DNA from 4 places in the Providencia sp. UF-224 genome. Region 3 is predicted to be linked to each of the others. Evidence: predicted binding sites of a transcription regulator. Region 3 holds the regulator's gene; each other region holds the start of a gene.
The links. The regulator PurR, encoded in region 3, represses purine synthesis genes. The targets are predictions, from matches to a motif close to CANGCAAACGTTTGCNTG.

Region 1: a site for PurR is predicted at 3,348-3,365, ahead of serA (phosphoglycerate dehydrogenase). Genes of this name have one in related genera too.
Region 2: a site for PurR is predicted at 2,088-2,105, ahead of AC4IFO_RS22065 (NCS2 family permease). Genes of this name have one in related genera too.
Region 4: a site for PurR is predicted at 1,595-1,612, ahead of glyA (serine hydroxymethyltransferase). Genes of this name have one in related genera too.

Annotation. Positions count from the first base shown of each region.
Region 1 is NZ_JBSICC010000007.1:23,381-27,434, forward strand. Features, by position in the region: gene AC4IFO_RS08790 (YecA/YgfB family protein) at 1-404, opposite strand, end outside; gene zapA (cell division protein ZapA) at 543-872, shown strand; RNA gene ssrS (6S RNA) at 984-1,165, shown strand; gene AC4IFO_RS08805 (5-formyltetrahydrofolate cyclo-ligase) at 1,300-1,890, shown strand; gene serA (phosphoglycerate dehydrogenase) at 1,935-3,185, opposite strand; gene rpiA (ribose-5-phosphate isomerase RpiA) at 3,670-4,054, opposite strand, start outside.
Region 2 is NZ_JBSICC010000052.1:2,263-6,316, forward strand. Features, by position in the region: gene yihI (Der GTPase-activating protein YihI) at 1-157, opposite strand, end outside; gene AC4IFO_RS22065 (NCS2 family permease) at 697-2,031, opposite strand; gene AC4IFO_RS22070 (amino acid ABC transporter permease) at 2,214-2,966, opposite strand; gene AC4IFO_RS22075 (amino acid ABC transporter permease) at 2,968-3,720, opposite strand; gene AC4IFO_RS22080 (ABC transporter substrate-binding protein) at 3,832-4,054, opposite strand, start outside.
Region 3 is NZ_JBSICC010000011.1:4,918-8,971, forward strand. Features, by position in the region: gene punC (purine nucleoside transporter PunC) at 1-532, opposite strand, end outside; gene punR (DNA-binding transcriptional activator PunR) at 653-1,558, shown strand; gene purR (HTH-type transcriptional repressor PurR) at 1,565-2,590, opposite strand; gene sodB (superoxide dismutase [Fe]) at 3,020-3,598, opposite strand; gene AC4IFO_RS12030 (YciI family protein) at 3,930-4,054, shown strand, end outside.
Region 4 is NZ_JBSICC010000003.1:62,831-66,884, reverse strand. Features, by position in the region: gene hmpA (NO-inducible flavohemoprotein) at 54-1,253, opposite strand; gene glyA (serine hydroxymethyltransferase) at 1,718-2,971, shown strand; gene AC4IFO_RS04340 (3-phenylpropionate MFS transporter) at 3,052-4,054, shown strand, end outside.

The sequences.
Region 1 (4,054 bases), on a different contig from region 3:
AGATCCGTAATGACTTCGCTGATTTCTTTTTTATCAGCTAGTTTCGGTTGTGCGACACCCACACCTAATAAAAAGTGATTAACCCAGCCCGCTAATGCATCTGCGTGGTCAAATATCGACGCATCTTCATCAGGGAATAGCATGGTAAATGCAAATTCACTGTCATCAAGTGCTTCAAATGTAGTATCGAACAGCTCGCGTAGAGGTTGAGCGACCGTTTGTGGGAATGCAAGGCCATCGTTTGCAAGGTCATGGACAAGTGTTTGCCAGACATGGTCACGACTTCCGCCACAGATTAACCCCGTTATTAAACCATGGATTTCCGCAGCGGTAAGTGCTATTGAGTGCTGTTGCAGCAGTTTGTCCAGTGATTCATAGTTTGGTAAAGATTTTTGTATAGACATCTGAATTCGTCATGTTAGCTTATGATTCGTGATATGCTACCATCAAGGGTAGTCGCTAACCAGTATGCTTTTGTCTTATCTATTAATTGCGCCAAATATGATGTATTTATGGCGAGTATTATTCAGTATGGAGGTTTCATGTCCGCACAACCTGTCGACATTCAGATTTTTGGGCGTTCAATGCGCGTTAATTGCCCATCAGAACAAAAAGAGGCCCTTCTTGAGTCGGCTAAAGAATTAGAACAACGCTTGCAAAATCTGAAAGATAAAAGCGGCGTTACCAATATGGAACAGCTTATTTTTATCGTAGCATTGAACGTCTGTCACGAATTAGCACAAGAAAAGACAAAAACGCGTGATTATGCTTATAATATGGAAGAGAAGATAAAAATGTTGCAACATACCATTGAACAAGCGTTGCACGACCAGGTGAAGATCACTGAGAGGCAAGTATTGCCCTTAGAGTAAATCTGCTTATTAATCAGACACTAGTAGAAAAAAATATACAAAATTAGGGTTGCATTTTAAATCTAGTTTCGTACAATGAAGTCACTGAGTAACGAAAAGTTCTCAAACCAAATTTCTCTGAGATGCGCGTGAGTGGGCGAGTCCCCTGAGCCGATATTTCAACTAAAAAGAATGCGGTTATTGCGCTGGTGAGCATGCCTGATTCGTTCAGGAAGCCTAAAGGTTGCTAAACTGCGTTCACCTTGAACCAAGGGTTCAAGGGTTACAGCCTACAACGGCATCTTGGAGACCCTCAATTTTTTTCTTGTTGTACTTTCAATCGCTTAATCCCTCAAACTCAATTTATTAACCTACACTATTTCTGGCCTTGCGATATACTATTTTGAATATTGCTATTTCCTATCGCCGTCCACTGTAGGTTATTTATATGCAAGACACACTTTCTACGCAGCGCCAACAAATCCGCCAAGCCATACGCCAAGCTCGACGTCAGTTAACCCCTGAGCAGCAAAAAATAGCGGCTGAACAAGCTAAACTCAATGCGTTGCAGCACCCTAAAATTGCACAAGCAAAAAATATCGCACTGTTTTTATCGTTTGATGGTGAAATTAATACCCAGCCACTTATCGATGCTTTATGGCAACAACACAAACAGGTTTATCTACCTGTTTTACACCCTTTTAGTGCTCATCATCTATTATTTCTGCACTATCGCCCAGACACGCAGTTAATCAAAAACCGCTTTAATATTGCAGAGCCCCCCTTAGATATGCGCGATGTTCTCCCCCCTGAACAACTTGATGTGATGTTAATTCCGTTAGTGGCCTTTGATAACCAAGGGCAGCGCTTAGGAATGGGGGGTGGGTTTTACGATAGAACGCTAGCGAACTGGCAACAAAGTGGTTTTTACCCCATCGGACTAGCTCATGATTGCCAACAGGTTGAACAGTTACCAGTTGCGTATTGGGATATTCCGCTGCCTGAAATTATTACCCCGAAAAAAATATGGCGCTGGTAATCAATACCTGCGCCATATCATGAGAAAAAACGGGTTATGGGAACTTAGAACAACAGACGTGCACGAATAGTGCCCGGCAGGTCTTTCAGTTTCTGTAGTGCTTCATCCGTTTGATTTGGTGTTTGCATCAGTACATCGATAACGACGTAACCCACATTACCTGACGTCCGTAAATACTGACCCACAACGTTAATGTTGTTGTCAGTAAACACTTGGTTAATGCTATTCAAAATACCCGGACGGTTTTCGTGGATATGCAAGAAACGGTTAGTGTCTTCAGTGTGTACAGGCAGAGAAACTTCTGGGAAGTTGACCGCAGAAAGCGTTGAACCGTTATCAGAATATTTTGCCAGTTTACTCGCAACTTCTAAGCCAATGTTTTCTTGTGCTTCTTCTGTAGAGCCACCAATGTGAGGCGTTAAAATCACATTGTCGAATTTAATCAGCTCAGAAATAAACGGGTCATTCGGGTCGTTATTTGCCGCGGGCTCACTTGGGAATACGTCAACCGCTGCACCGGATAAATGCTTGCTTTCCAGCGCTGCTGCCAATGCAGGAATGTCCACCACGGTACCACGTGACGCATTGATAAAGATTGAACCTGGTTTCATGCGGTCAAACTGTTCTTTAGCAAACATGTTTTTCGTGCTGGCCGTTTCTGGTACATGCAAGCTGACGACATCACTCATATTGAGTAACTCAGTCAAAGAACGTACTTGGGTTGCATTTCCTAAAGGCAGTTTATTTTCAATATCATAGAAGAAAACATTCATACCAATGCCTTCAGCTAAGATCCCCAGCTGAGTACCGATATGGCCGTATCCAACAATACCAAGGCGTTTACCACGTGCTTCAAAACAGCCTTTTGCTTGTTTTTCCCAAATACCACGGTGCGCTTGCATATTCGCTTCAGGAATACGACGTAACAACAGTAATAGCTGGCCTAATACCATCTCAGCAACGGAACGGGTGTTTGAGAATGGTGCATTAAAGACAGGGATACCACGTTTTGCCGCGGCGTCTAAATCCACTTGGTTGGTTCCGATACAGAAGCAACCAACCGCCACTAACTTTTCAGCGGCAGCGAAAATCTCTTCAGATAAATGAGTGCGGGAACGGATACCGACAAAGCGCGCATCTTTGATCGCTTCTTTTAATTCTTCATCAGACAATGCGCTTTTATGGTATTCAATATTGGTATAACCCGCTGCTTTTAAGTTATCAACCGCGCTTTGGTGAACACCTTCTAGCAGTAAAAATTTTATTTTGTCTTTATGCAAAGATACCTTGACCATTTCCCTACCCTATCGTGAACGTTTTAAATTTGTGACAGATGAATTTGCTTGTTTGACTCATGGTTTTGCTCAACATAATTCAAGGCATATCCATACCAGCACATTCATCTACCTTGAAATCTGAAAAGAGTATACCAACATAGCAAAATTCAGCGCAGTATCAATACAACCGTTTGCTTAAGGCGTACTAAAAAGCGCGAGGAAAAAGAAGTTAAATGGTAGAAAATCAGGAGCAGTAACACAAAATAAGGATTTTTCCTGCACAATGCATATTAGTGTGAGATATATCACCAAAATCGCGGGATAATAAAAATAATGAAATAAATTTCAAATTAATGATATTTATAAAACTGGTCAATTATTTTTCAATCTACCCACTAACCAAATACGTTAACGCCTTTTTTTTACTGCACAAAAAAGCCAGCAACTAAATAGTTTGCTGGCCTGTAGATTAACCAAATTAATTTATCGCAAATAATTGCGATTATAGTTTGATCGTTTTAACCCCGGCATCCGTTGTGCCCATCAGGACAACATCAGCACCACGATTAGCAAATAAACCAACAGTCACAACGCCCGCGATACCATTGATGGTGTTTTCTAATGCAACAGGGTCAACAATACTTAAATTGTGAACATCTAAAATCACGTTGCCATTATCAGTAACCACATTTTGACGATATTCCGGTGTACCACCCAGTTTGACCAATTCACGCGCCACATAGCTACGCGCCATTGGGATAACTTCAACAGGCAGAGGGAACTTGCCTAACACATCAACCAGTTTTGATTGGTCAACGATGCACACAAAGGTTTTTGCAATCGCAGAAACGATTTTTTCACGTGTTAACGCAGCACCGCCGCCCTTG
Region 2 (4,054 bases), on a different contig from region 3:
TTTGATTATTCGATGATGAGTCTTGATTACGGCTGCCTGACTTATTCCCACGATGTTTTTTCTCGCGTTTACGTTCACGGCCTTCCGCGTTTAATTCTTCTTTGGTTTTACGGTATTTTTTCTTTGGCTTAGCTGCCGGTTTTTTTGGTGCGTTCATGGTCTGATACCTTGATAAAGTCAGTTTCTGCTGCGAAATCTAGCAGGATCCCATAAAGGGGGAAAGCACTAGTTTGCAATTTCAGCGGATTTTTTATTCCACCCTGCCTTCGCAACAGTACTTTACTGATTATACCTTAAATAATTCGAGTTGCATGCAAGGGGATTCGAATAGAAGAAAGAGAAATGATTAACTCATTAAATGACTTTAAAAATTTGGGCCAATAAACAAAATATACTAGGTAATATTCTAAATAATTCCAATCATTCTAATACACTAAGTTATTCTAATGCTCTAAATAATTCGAACTGTGACTAGGCGCCAAACGAGGTTATCTCGGGGAGCATACATAAGTATGTGACTAGGGTTAGCAAACGAAGCCAACACAGTTAACGTGACTCATTAATGCTCTAAATAATTCGAACTGTGGCTAGGCGCCAAGCGAAGTTATCTCGGAGAGCATACACAAGTATGTGACCCGAGTAACCGAGTGTAGGCAACAACGTCACAGCTCGAAGTATGACGAGCATTCGAGCATTTTAGGCGTCGATTAGAACCATTTTAAGCAAAAACATCGCCGCCACTAAAATCACGCACAGGCCCAGATCTCGCCAGCGCCCTGTCCCGATTTTCATCGCACAGTACGCAATAAACCCTAACGCAATCCCTTCGGTAATCGAGAAGCTAAACGGCATCATCACTGCGGTAATAAATGCAGGGACAGATTCCGTTAAGTCATCCCATTTCACGCGAGTCAGGCTTGATGTCATCAACACACCGACGTAAATCAATGCGCCCGCGGTTGCATAAGCAGGAACCATACCCGCAAGCGGAGAGATAAACATGGTCAATAGGAATAAGATGCCGACAACAACTGCTGTTAACCCCGTACGCCCACCGACTGACACCCCTGAAGAGCTTTCAATATAGGCCGTTACCGATGAAGTTCCCATTGCCGAACCAGCAACAGAGCTTAAGCTATCGACATACAAAGCTTGCTTCATGCGCGGGAACGTTCCTCGCTCATTAGTGATCCCAGCTTTGTCTGTCACACCAATCATGGTGCCTGATGAGTCAAATAAATTGACCAACATAAAGGCAAAAATCACGCCAGATAGCGCTAAATCTAATGAGCCAGCGAAGTCCACTTGCCCTACTACGCTAGTGATACTGGGTGGAATAGAGAAAATACCGGTGTATTGCACATCTCCCAGAGCCAGACCAATTAAGGTAGTCACGGCAATAGACACTAACACCGCCGCATGGATGTTACGCGCCGCTAAGATAGCAATAATAAAGAAGCCCAGCGCCCCTAACCACACGTTATGGTGTGTTAAGTTACCGATTGACACTAGTGTATCTGGGTTTGCCACGATAATACCGGAGTTTTTCAACCCCATCATCGCGATAAATAAACCAATACCGCTGGTGATCCCCACACGTAAGCTCAGAGGGATATTAGCAATAATCCAGTAACGAATGCGGAATAATGTCAGGATAAATAAGCCAACTGCGCCCCAGAAAACAGCGCCCATCGCCACTTGCCATGAATACCCCATCGCGCCAACCACCACGAATGCAAAGAAGGCATTCAGCCCCATCGCCGGTGCAACCGCAATCGGTAAGTTAGCGAGTAAGCCCATCAAAATACTGCCAATTGCCGCAATCAAGCAGGTGGTAACGAATACCGCTTTGATGTCCATGCCTGCAATTGACAAAATTTGAGGGTTAACAAAGACGATATACACCATCGTCAGGAAGGTTGTGAAGCCAGCAACAACTTCAGTTCGTGCGGTTGTGCCGTGTTCTTGTAATTTAAAAACACGCTGAAACAAGCTCTGCGGTTGTGCCGAGCTAGAAGATTGATTACTCATTAGATATCGCGCCCAAAAAAAGTTTTTTTCGCCCTATACTACAATTAAAAATCGCAAAAGAAAACGATTGCGTGAAATTCAACAGGCAAAATGTCCTAACTAACTGATACAACGCGATGAATTATGAAAAAGAATAAAAATGGGTTTTGGTAAGATGGCGGTATAAAAACCGCCATTCCTATTTAGGATAGTGCTAACAATTTTTGCCTACGCCAAAATAATAAGCTGCGCCTTGCCGCCAGCTTGTGCGGGTCATTTTGTGCACTGAGTTTTTTTGCCACTACATTGGCAATGATTTCTACCGCAAAGCACATCACAAAATAGATAAATGCCACGAATAAGAAAACTTCCAGTGGATAAACCATTTCGCGGTTATTCACTTGAGTTGCTAAGAAAGATAATTCTGCCACACCCACAACATAGGCTAATGAAGTGTCTTTAATCAACGCCACCCATTGGTTAATAAACGACGGCACCATCATACGTAACGCTTGGGGTAAAACGATATTCCACAATACTTGCCAACGACTGAAACCAAGAGACAACCCTGCCTGCCATTGCCCTGCGCCTATTGCTAAGATCCCTGCTTTTACAGCATGGGCTAAGTAAGCCGATGTGATCAAGGCGAGTGCACAGACCACCGTGGTGATCCCGGGGATCTCTGTGCCTAATAAGATAGGCAACAAGAAATACGTCCAAAATATCAACATAATGACAGGAATTGCACGGAAAAAGCCTAAAACTGCCGCAAATAGGTTAACCCAAAAGCCACGTAGCATGGCTAATGCAATACCGCCCAATGTCCCTAAAAAAATGGATGCCGCCCCTGCCAACAAGCTAATCACCAGTGTCAACGCTGCCCCTTCTAATGGGCCATCAGGGAAAGTCCCAAACAGTAAATATTGCCAATTTTGTTCGATTACTGAAAAATCCATATTACACCCCCTGAGCCAAGTTACGTTGCAGTCGCCATTGTCCCCAGCCTTCCATCAACGCAATAATGGCGATATACAGCACCGTTGCTACTCCAAATGCAGTGAAGGTTTGTAAGGTTTGGCTATCCACTTGGCGAGACACATAAGAGAGCTCCGCGACGCCAATCGCCATGGTTAATGAGGAATTTTTCACTACATTCATGTACTGACCAAGTAACGGCGGCATGGCGATTTTGACCGCTTGAGGCAATACCACCAATTTCATCGCCTGCCACGAAGTCAGCCCCAGCGCAAACGCGGCATATTTTTGGCCTTGGCGTACCCCACGGATCCCCGCGCGAATTTCTTCTGCAATAAAGGGAACGGTGTATAACGTTAACCCAATAAAACCGGCTAAAAATTCAAAAGAAGGCCAACCTACAGTGAGCCCAAATACGTTGATTTCATGAGGCGTATTTAGCCATTCCATCGCCGCAGAAGGGAGAATTTCTCCCGAGGCGAAATACCAGAAGAATAACTGCACCAACAAAGGCGTGTTTCTAAAAATAGAAATATAGATGCTCACTCCCCAGCGTAGAGGAGCAATCTGGCTATCCTTTGCTGATGCAACTAAAAAGCCTAAAAAGGTGGCAGCAATAATGGTGCAAATCGAGATCCAGACTGTTAAAACAAAGCCATAGCCGAACCATTCAAGGTACTGTGGCGCTAATAAATGCGCAGACCAAAAATCACCGCTGACAAATTTCTCAAACATAGTTCACGACCTATTTCTTTCACATCCTGTGACTAAAAAGCTCACCCCGTATAACCAAGAACCCCGCACACAGTGCAGGGTTTCAAATCACTTACTTCTTGCCACTATCGATTAAGACTGTGGTTGTTGTTCGCTCAGTGGGGCAAATTTAAAGTCACCGCGTGGTTGGGCAGCTTTGGTGTCTGGACCAAACCAACGGTTATAAATCACTTCGGCTTTACCATCTTTTTCCAGTTTCAGCAGGGTTTCATTCACGTTTTCAACTAAACGCGTTTCGCCTTTGCTAGCAGCCAGAGCTTGGTACTCTTTGGTTAAGCTAAACGGTGAAATTTCA
Region 3 (4,054 bases):
ATAACACACCGACAGCCATCAAGATTAAAAAGATAGCTTCCCAAGTTTGGTGTTCGAGCACCCATGCTCCTAATAACGGCGCAAGTGCAGGGGAGAGCGCGACTAATGGCATGATTGATGCAAACACTTTTTGGGTGCTTGCCTCATCATAGCGGTCAATAACAAGGGCTTGCCATAAAACGGCGGCGGAGCAAACACCAACGGCTTGTAAAAAGCGTAAAGTTAATAACTGTGTTGCTGTAGTGACCCAAAAAATTGCCAAACTGCTCACAATAAAGATAGTCAGCCCAACAATTAACACTGGTTTGCGGCCAAGTTTGTCTGAAAGTGGGCCCCAAAGTAGCTGAGCAAACGCGAAGCCCGCTAAAAAGATACTGAGAGAAGCACTGATAGCCCCTTCGGTTGTGTGCAACGTGGTCTGCATTGCACCAAAAGCAGGCAGGTACATATCAATGGCTAAAAACCCCAACATGCTTAATCCAGCAAGATATAGCATAAATCCAGGGGAATTTTTTTTCGCAGTCGTCATAATTATTTACTTATCTGATATTTAAAAAAATGTTAACGGTAGTGCCATTGTATAGGCTATTTTTTTGTCTTGTGAAACGGTAATATTTGGATCTTGCCATCAAAATATTTGAAAGGAGATGCTATGTGGTCTGCTCATGCTCTTGAAGTGATTGATGCGGTTGCTCGGACGGGGAGTTTCAGTGGTGCCGCAGATGAGTTACACCGCGTGCCGTCGGCAATTAGCTATACAGTTAAACAAGTTGAAGAATGGTTGGCAGTCCCTTTGTTTGAACGGCGACACCGAGACGTTGTTTTAACCGAGGCAGGGCTGATTTTTATTAAAGAAAGCCGATCTGTTATCAAAAAAATGACAGAGACCCGTCATCAATGCCAACAAGCTGCGAATGGCTGGAGAGGTCAGTTCAGTATAGCGGTAGACTGCATCGTTAAGCCTCAACGCACCGAACAGCTTATCCTCGATTTTTATCGTCATTTTCCTGATATTGAATTGTATATACACCCCGAGGTTTTTAATGGTGTTTGGGATGCATTAGCTGATGGTCGAGTAGATGTCGCCATTGGCGCAACACGGGCTTCACCAATTGGTGAACGTTATAGTTTTCGAGATATGGGGTTTATGTCGTGGATGTGTGTTGCAAGCCCTGACCACCCTTTAGCGAAAATAGGGCATAGCCTAACAGACGATGAAATGCGTGAGTATCCAAGTTTGTGCTTAGAAGATACATCTCGCAGCTTACCTAAACGCGATACTTGGGCGTTGGATAACCAACGGCGTTTAGTTGTCCCCTATTGGGAAAACGGCTTAGCCTGTTTAGCTAATGGGCTGTGTGTGGGGATGGTACCTGAACATCGTGCAGCACCATTGTGTGCTGAAGGTAAATTGGTAGAATTGACACTGGCACAACCATTTCCATCAAGCCCATGCTGTTTAACATGGGTAGAGAAAAATACCTCTCCTGCGCTGAGTTGGTTATTAGATTATCTTGGTGATAATGAAACGCTCAACGCGGAGTGGTTATCAACATAAGTTGAGTTATCGGCGATAGTCAATAAATGGCCCGTCAGCAACAGAACGGCGCTCAACGAGACGAGGGTGAACTTCAATAGTTTGAGCGTCTTCGCGCTTATTCACAATACGGTCTAGTAACATTGCGAACGCCATTTGACCCAAACGCTCTTTAGGTTGGTGGATTGTTGTCAATGCAGGGGTGAAATAGCGTGCGTTTCGCACATTGTCGTAACCGATGATGGAAATGTCTTGTGGAACACGCAAGCCCATTTCATCCGCGGCGCAAATAGCACCCATAGCCATGATGTCACCACCACAGAAAACAGCAGTAGGGCGCTGTTTATGGCTTAAAATCTGCATCATCGCTTTATAGCCAGACTCTGGTTCAAAGTCCCCTTGAACAATCCACTCTTCTTTTAAGGTCACTTTGGCTTCTTCCATGGCTTTTTGGAAGCCAGTCAGACGACCAATCCCTGTATTACGCTCAAGGGAGCCTGGGATCACACCAATGTCACGGTGACCTCTATCAATCAGGTAACGCCCTGCGAGATAGCCCCCATGGAATGAATTGTCGATAATGCTATCGGTGAAATCCCCGCGGGAAGTTCCCCAATCCATCACAACCATTGGAATATTACGATAATCTTCAAGCATCCCGATAAGTGTATCGGGGTATTCGGAACACATAACCAGCAAGCCATCGACACGTTTTTGCGCCAACATCTGTAAGTAGGCTTTTTGTTTACCAAGATTATTGTGAGAGTTACAGAGGATCAGTGTATAGCCTTTTTCGTAGCAGCTATTTTCAACGGACTCAATAACTTCTGCAAAGTAAGGGGCCTCACTTGATGTTGCTAACAAACCAATCGATTTGGTGTGGTTCACTTTTAAGCTACGGGCAACCGCACTAGGCGAATAATTGAGCGATTTGATAGCAGCCCAAACTGCCGCTTTGGTATCATCAGCCACAAAGCGCGTTTTATTAATAACATGGGATACGGTAGTGGTAGAGACGCCAGCGCGTTTCGCCACATCTTTAATCGTTGCCATGGGGGAACAAAACTCCTGACCAACTATAGGTCTCTCTAAGAATTCTAGTTAAAAAATTACCTGCATATTGATGCATAGATCCTTTGCTGGCAATAATTTAGCGATTTGTTGTCGATTTTGTCTGATCTAGCGCAAAAACGAAAGAAATAATTGATGTTATAACATGTGATATAGACACTGGTTTTGCTTTTTTGGATGTGTATACTCAGTAACCTTAATGTTTATGTGGTTATCATTAATTCAATTTTGTTAGGATGAGAGGAACTCATGGATACAGATGTTAAATATGGAATACTAGCAGCAGTGGGTTCATTAGCGATGATTATTTTCATTGCTGTACATTTATTTTAGTTGTGTTTCATCTTCATTGGGTGAATAAATAAGGGCGAGTAATAACTCGCCCTTATTCTATTGGGAAAACATATTAAATTAAGCTAAGTTTTCTTCTACAAATTTCCAGTTTACCAGTGCCCAGAAATTTTCTAAGTATTTAGGGCGCGCATTACGGTAATCGATGTAGTAAGCGTGTTCCCAAATATCAACCGTTAAAACTGGCTTGTCGTCACCTGAAATAGGTGTTGCTGCATTGGAAGTATTGACGATTGCTAAGCTGCCATCGGCTTTCTTAACTAACCAAGTCCAACCTGCACCGAAGTTTTTGGTCGCTGCATCCGTAAATTGCGCTTTAAACTCAGCGAAAGAACCAAATGCCTTATTGATAGCATCTGCAACTTTACCTGTTGGCTCGCCACCTGCATTTGGCGCTAAGCAATTCCAATAAAAAGTATGGTTCCAAACTTGGGCGGCATTGTTAAATACGCCAGCTTCAGATGTTTTGATGATTTCTTCTAAAGATTTACCTTCAAAGTTAGTGCCTTTGATTAAGTTGTTTAAGTTAACAACGTAGGTATTGTGGTGTTTACCATAGTGGTATTCTAAGGTCTCAGCTGAAATATAAGGTTCTAAAGCATCTTTAGCATACGGTAGAGCGGGAAGTTCAAATGACATGACGTACTCCTTGATTGCTTTTGTAACAAAACATATGGGTGTTTGCTCGTAAAGTGAGCGAAATATTGTGCTTCGTTGTTTATCTACAGTTTTTTGCCAAATGGCCTGTATGATTCTTAATATGTTAATAGTAACACGATTAACCCTATAAAGGGTAAAGGTAATCGCGTTGATAAGTTAGTAATAAAAATGACAGCGTATGATTACCTCTTGTTGGCATAGTCGTCATGATTGAACCAAAATAAGAGAGTCGTGAAGGAAAAAATATGTAGGCGAGTTTTCAGTTTAAAGGGGTAGTATGTCGTCACTTTGAATCATTATGGAGAAAAAAATGAGCCTAATTTACGTCATGATTTTAAATTATATCAAACCATTAGAAGATGTAGATGCAGAAATGGACAATCATATTAAATGGTTGGAAAAAGGCTATGAAGAAGGGGTTTTTATTGCCTCTGG
Region 4 (4,054 bases), on a different contig from region 3:
GCTGATACGTTTCAGGAAGTGCTCTTCTTACTCGAAGAGCATTTTTTTATCTCTTAATTGAGGGTTAGCACTTTATGAGGGCCAAAGCATTCATAATGAATTGCATCTGCATTAACGCCCATTGAAATTAATTGCTGGCCAATATACTGCATAAAGCCAACTGGGCCACAGAAATAGAACTGCATATTCGGCTGGTCAATCCATTCACGCACTTTCTGTAAATCCATTAACCCTTCATATTGATAATCAAAGCCGAGGCGGTCATTATCCCGAGGCTGATTAAACCAAATTGCGCTATGGCCAGCTTTCTGTCTTGCCATTAATTGTTCAATTTCATGGTTAAATGCTTGAACAGCACCATTTTCCGCCGCATGTAGCCAATTGATGGTTGCTTCATGGCCTTGTTGTGTGAGGTGATTTAACATGCTCAACATTGGCGTTAGGCCAACACCCGCGGAAATCAATGTAACAGGCGTTTGGCTATCAACATCAATAAAGAAATCACCACATGGCGGAGCTAAATAAACACTGTCACCTTCATTGATATGCTGATGTAAGAAATTAGACACCGCGCCTTGGTCTTCGCGTTTTACTGCGATGCGGTAACTTTGACTATTAGGTGCTGTTGTTAAGGAGTATTGGCGGATCTCTTGGTTCTCAAATCCATCATGATTAATATAAATCGTGATGTATTGACCTGGGCGATAGCCTGCGACTGGCTTACCATCAACAGGAACGAACTCAAAGCTGGTGATAACATCGCTTTGTGGTTGTTTTTGTTTTAGTTTAAATTCTCGTAAACCTTCCCAACCGCCACTTTTGTCAGCATTTTCTTGGTAGATTGAGGCTTCACGGCCAATAAAAATATCCGCTAATACACCGTAGGCTTTCCCCCATGCATCAAGTACTTCTTGGCCGGGATTGAGTAGCTCATCAATTGCCGCGAGTAAGTTTTCGCCAACGATTGGGTAATGTTCAGGTTTGATATTTAGACTGACGTGCTTTTGAGCGATTTTTTCAACAGCTGAGATTAAGGCTTCAGGGGTCTCAATATGAACCGCATAGGCGCAAATGGCGTTAAACAATGCTTCACGTTGTGCACCATTAGCTTGGTGGGTCATGTTGAAAATATCTTTTAACTCAGGATGTTGATTAAACATTCTGTCGTAGAAATGTGCAGTAAGTTTAGGCCCAGTAGCGGCGATAGCAGGAATGGTTGATTTAACAATGGCGATTGTTTGGTTGTCTAACATACAGGTGCTCCTGAATTATTTTCATGTTCTCAGTCAGGAAGGGTTCCGGCATTTTTCCTAAGCTATCAAAAAGCATAACACTGTGTTTTCATCGAGATAGCAGGGTTTTTTCCCGAAAACCTATACTTTTTTTGAGAGACATAAAGTTTATTTATAAACATGCATTTTAAATACAACTTATAATATTTAAGGGTATCTGTAAAGACGCAAACAGACAAAATAGGGCAAAAATAGACACATAATGAGAAGGGACTCGCAATACCAGAGATTCATACGTCAAAATTTGAAATTTGGGCTATTTTATAATGAGGCGAAGAGTGCTAAATGACGTGAAAAAAATTAATGCAATCGTTTGCGTATATTTTTTCTTTAGGGCTATCTCAAGAACGAAAAAGAGTTTACACTGTGTGCTATTGCGATGAATTGATTGTCAACCTATTGAATTGCTGAGGCAGGAGAAGCGAATGTTAAAGCGTGAAATGAATATTGCAGACTATGATCCAAAATTATGGGAAGCAATGGAGCAAGAAGTACAACGTCAAGAAGAACACATTGAATTAATTGCTTCTGAAAACTATACCAGTCCACGAGTCATGCAGGCTCAAGGTTCTCAGCTAACCAATAAATATGCAGAAGGGTATCCAGGCAAGCGCTATTACGGCGGTTGTGAGTACGTCGATGTGGTTGAGCAATTAGCGATTGACCGCGCAAAAGAATTATTTGGTGCAGACTACGCAAATGTGCAGCCACACTCTGGTTCACAAGCGAATGCGGCAGTTTACATGGCACTGTTACAACCAGGTGATACTGTGCTGGGTATGAACCTTGCGCACGGTGGCCACTTAACGCACGGCTCCCCAGTTAACTTCTCGGGTAAACTGTACAACATCGTCCCTTACGGTATCGATGAAAGCGGTAAGATTGACTACGACGATATCAAAGCGCAAGCTGAAAAACATAAACCAAAAATGATTATCGGTGGTTTCTCTGCGTATTCAGGCGTGGTTGATTGGGCTAAAATGCGTGAAATCGCAGATGCCATTGGCGCTTATTTATTTGTTGATATGGCACACGTTGCGGGTCTGATTGCAGCAGGTGTCTATCCAAACCCAGTTCCACATGCTCACGTTGTGACAACCACAACCCACAAAACGTTAGCAGGTCCACGCGGTGGTTTGATCCTCGCGAAAGGCGGTGACGAAGAGCTGTACAAAAAAATCAACTCAGCGGTATTCCCAGGCTCCCAAGGCGGCCCTTTAATGCACGTGATTGCAGGTAAAGCAGTTGCATTGAAAGAAGCGATGGAACCTGAGTTCAAAGTTTACCAACAACAAGTTGCGAAAAACGCGAAAGCCATGGTCGAAGTTTTCCAAAAACGCGGTTATAAAGTTGTTTCTGGTGGAACTGAGAACCACTTATTCTTAGTTGATTTAGTTGACAAAGATATCACGGGTAAAGATGCTGATGCTGCATTAGGCCGTGCAAATATCACCGTAAACAAAAACAGCGTACCAAACGATCCGAAGAGCCCATTTGTGACTTCAGGCGTACGTATCGGTTCTCCAGCAATTACCCGTCGTGGCTTTAAAGAAGCTGAAGCGCGCGAGCTAGCTGGCTGGATGTGTGATATTCTAGACAACCTCAATGACGAAGCGACCATTGAGAGCGTAAAACAAAAAGTATTAGCAATCTGCAAAAAATACCCAGTTTACGCATAATACAACGACTTTTAGTTATCGAAACCCGCTTCTACTGTTAAGTATGAGCGGGTTTTTTGCATTGAAAAAATGGAGGGATGATGGTCATTCCATCAACGCGCTGGCTAGCAATTGATTATTTTACCTACTTTTTTGCATACAGTATTTTCTTGCCGTTTTGGTCGGTTTGGTTACAAGGCGAGGGTATTGATGCAGAAATGATTGGTGTTTTGCTTGGGGTAGGCCTTGCGGCTCGTTTTCTTGGTGCGATGTTTATCACCCCATTAGTTAAAGAACCTTCCAAGCTAATTACCGCGCTACGTCTATTAGCTGCATCGTCCTTAATTTTTTCCATTGGCTTTGCCTTTGGCTCACATTGGGCATGGCTGCTTTTTGTGATGATTGGTTTTAACTTATTTTTTGCTCCAATGGTTCCATTAGGGGATTCCTTGGCAGGAACATGGCAGAAGCAATTTACGTTCGATTACGGCAAAATCCGTGTTTGGGGCTCGATAGCCTTCATTATAGGTTCTTCGTTAATGGGCTACTTGGCCGGTGTCTGGGGCCATAAATCAATTATGGTTGCTTTAATTATCAGTTGCTTAGCCTTATTGCTAGGAGCCATGTTAAGACCTGCAATCATGCCTTCTGGAGCCGCAAAAGCGGACAATGGCAATAAAGTTACATTCAAACAATTGATTGCTGATAAAAATGTAGTCAGATTTTTGATTTGTGTAACTTTATTGCAAGGTGCTCACGCAGCTTACTATGGTTTTGCATCACTGTTCTGGAAAGAAGCAGGCTATTCAGATTTAGTAATTGGTAACTTATGGTCACTGGGCGTTGTCGCAGAAGTGATCGTTTTTATGCTGAGTCACCGTTTATTTAGGCGCTGGAGTGCACGTAACTTACTGTTGTTATCCGCATTCTGTGGAATAATCCGTTGGGGAATGATGGGGGCATTTACCGCATTACCCATGCTTATTATTGTACAAATATTACACAGCGGAACGTTTACGGTTTGTCATCTTGCGGCAATGCGTTTTATCAGTGCACGTAAAGAAAATGAAATTATTCCTTTGCAGGGCGTTTATTCAGCATTGG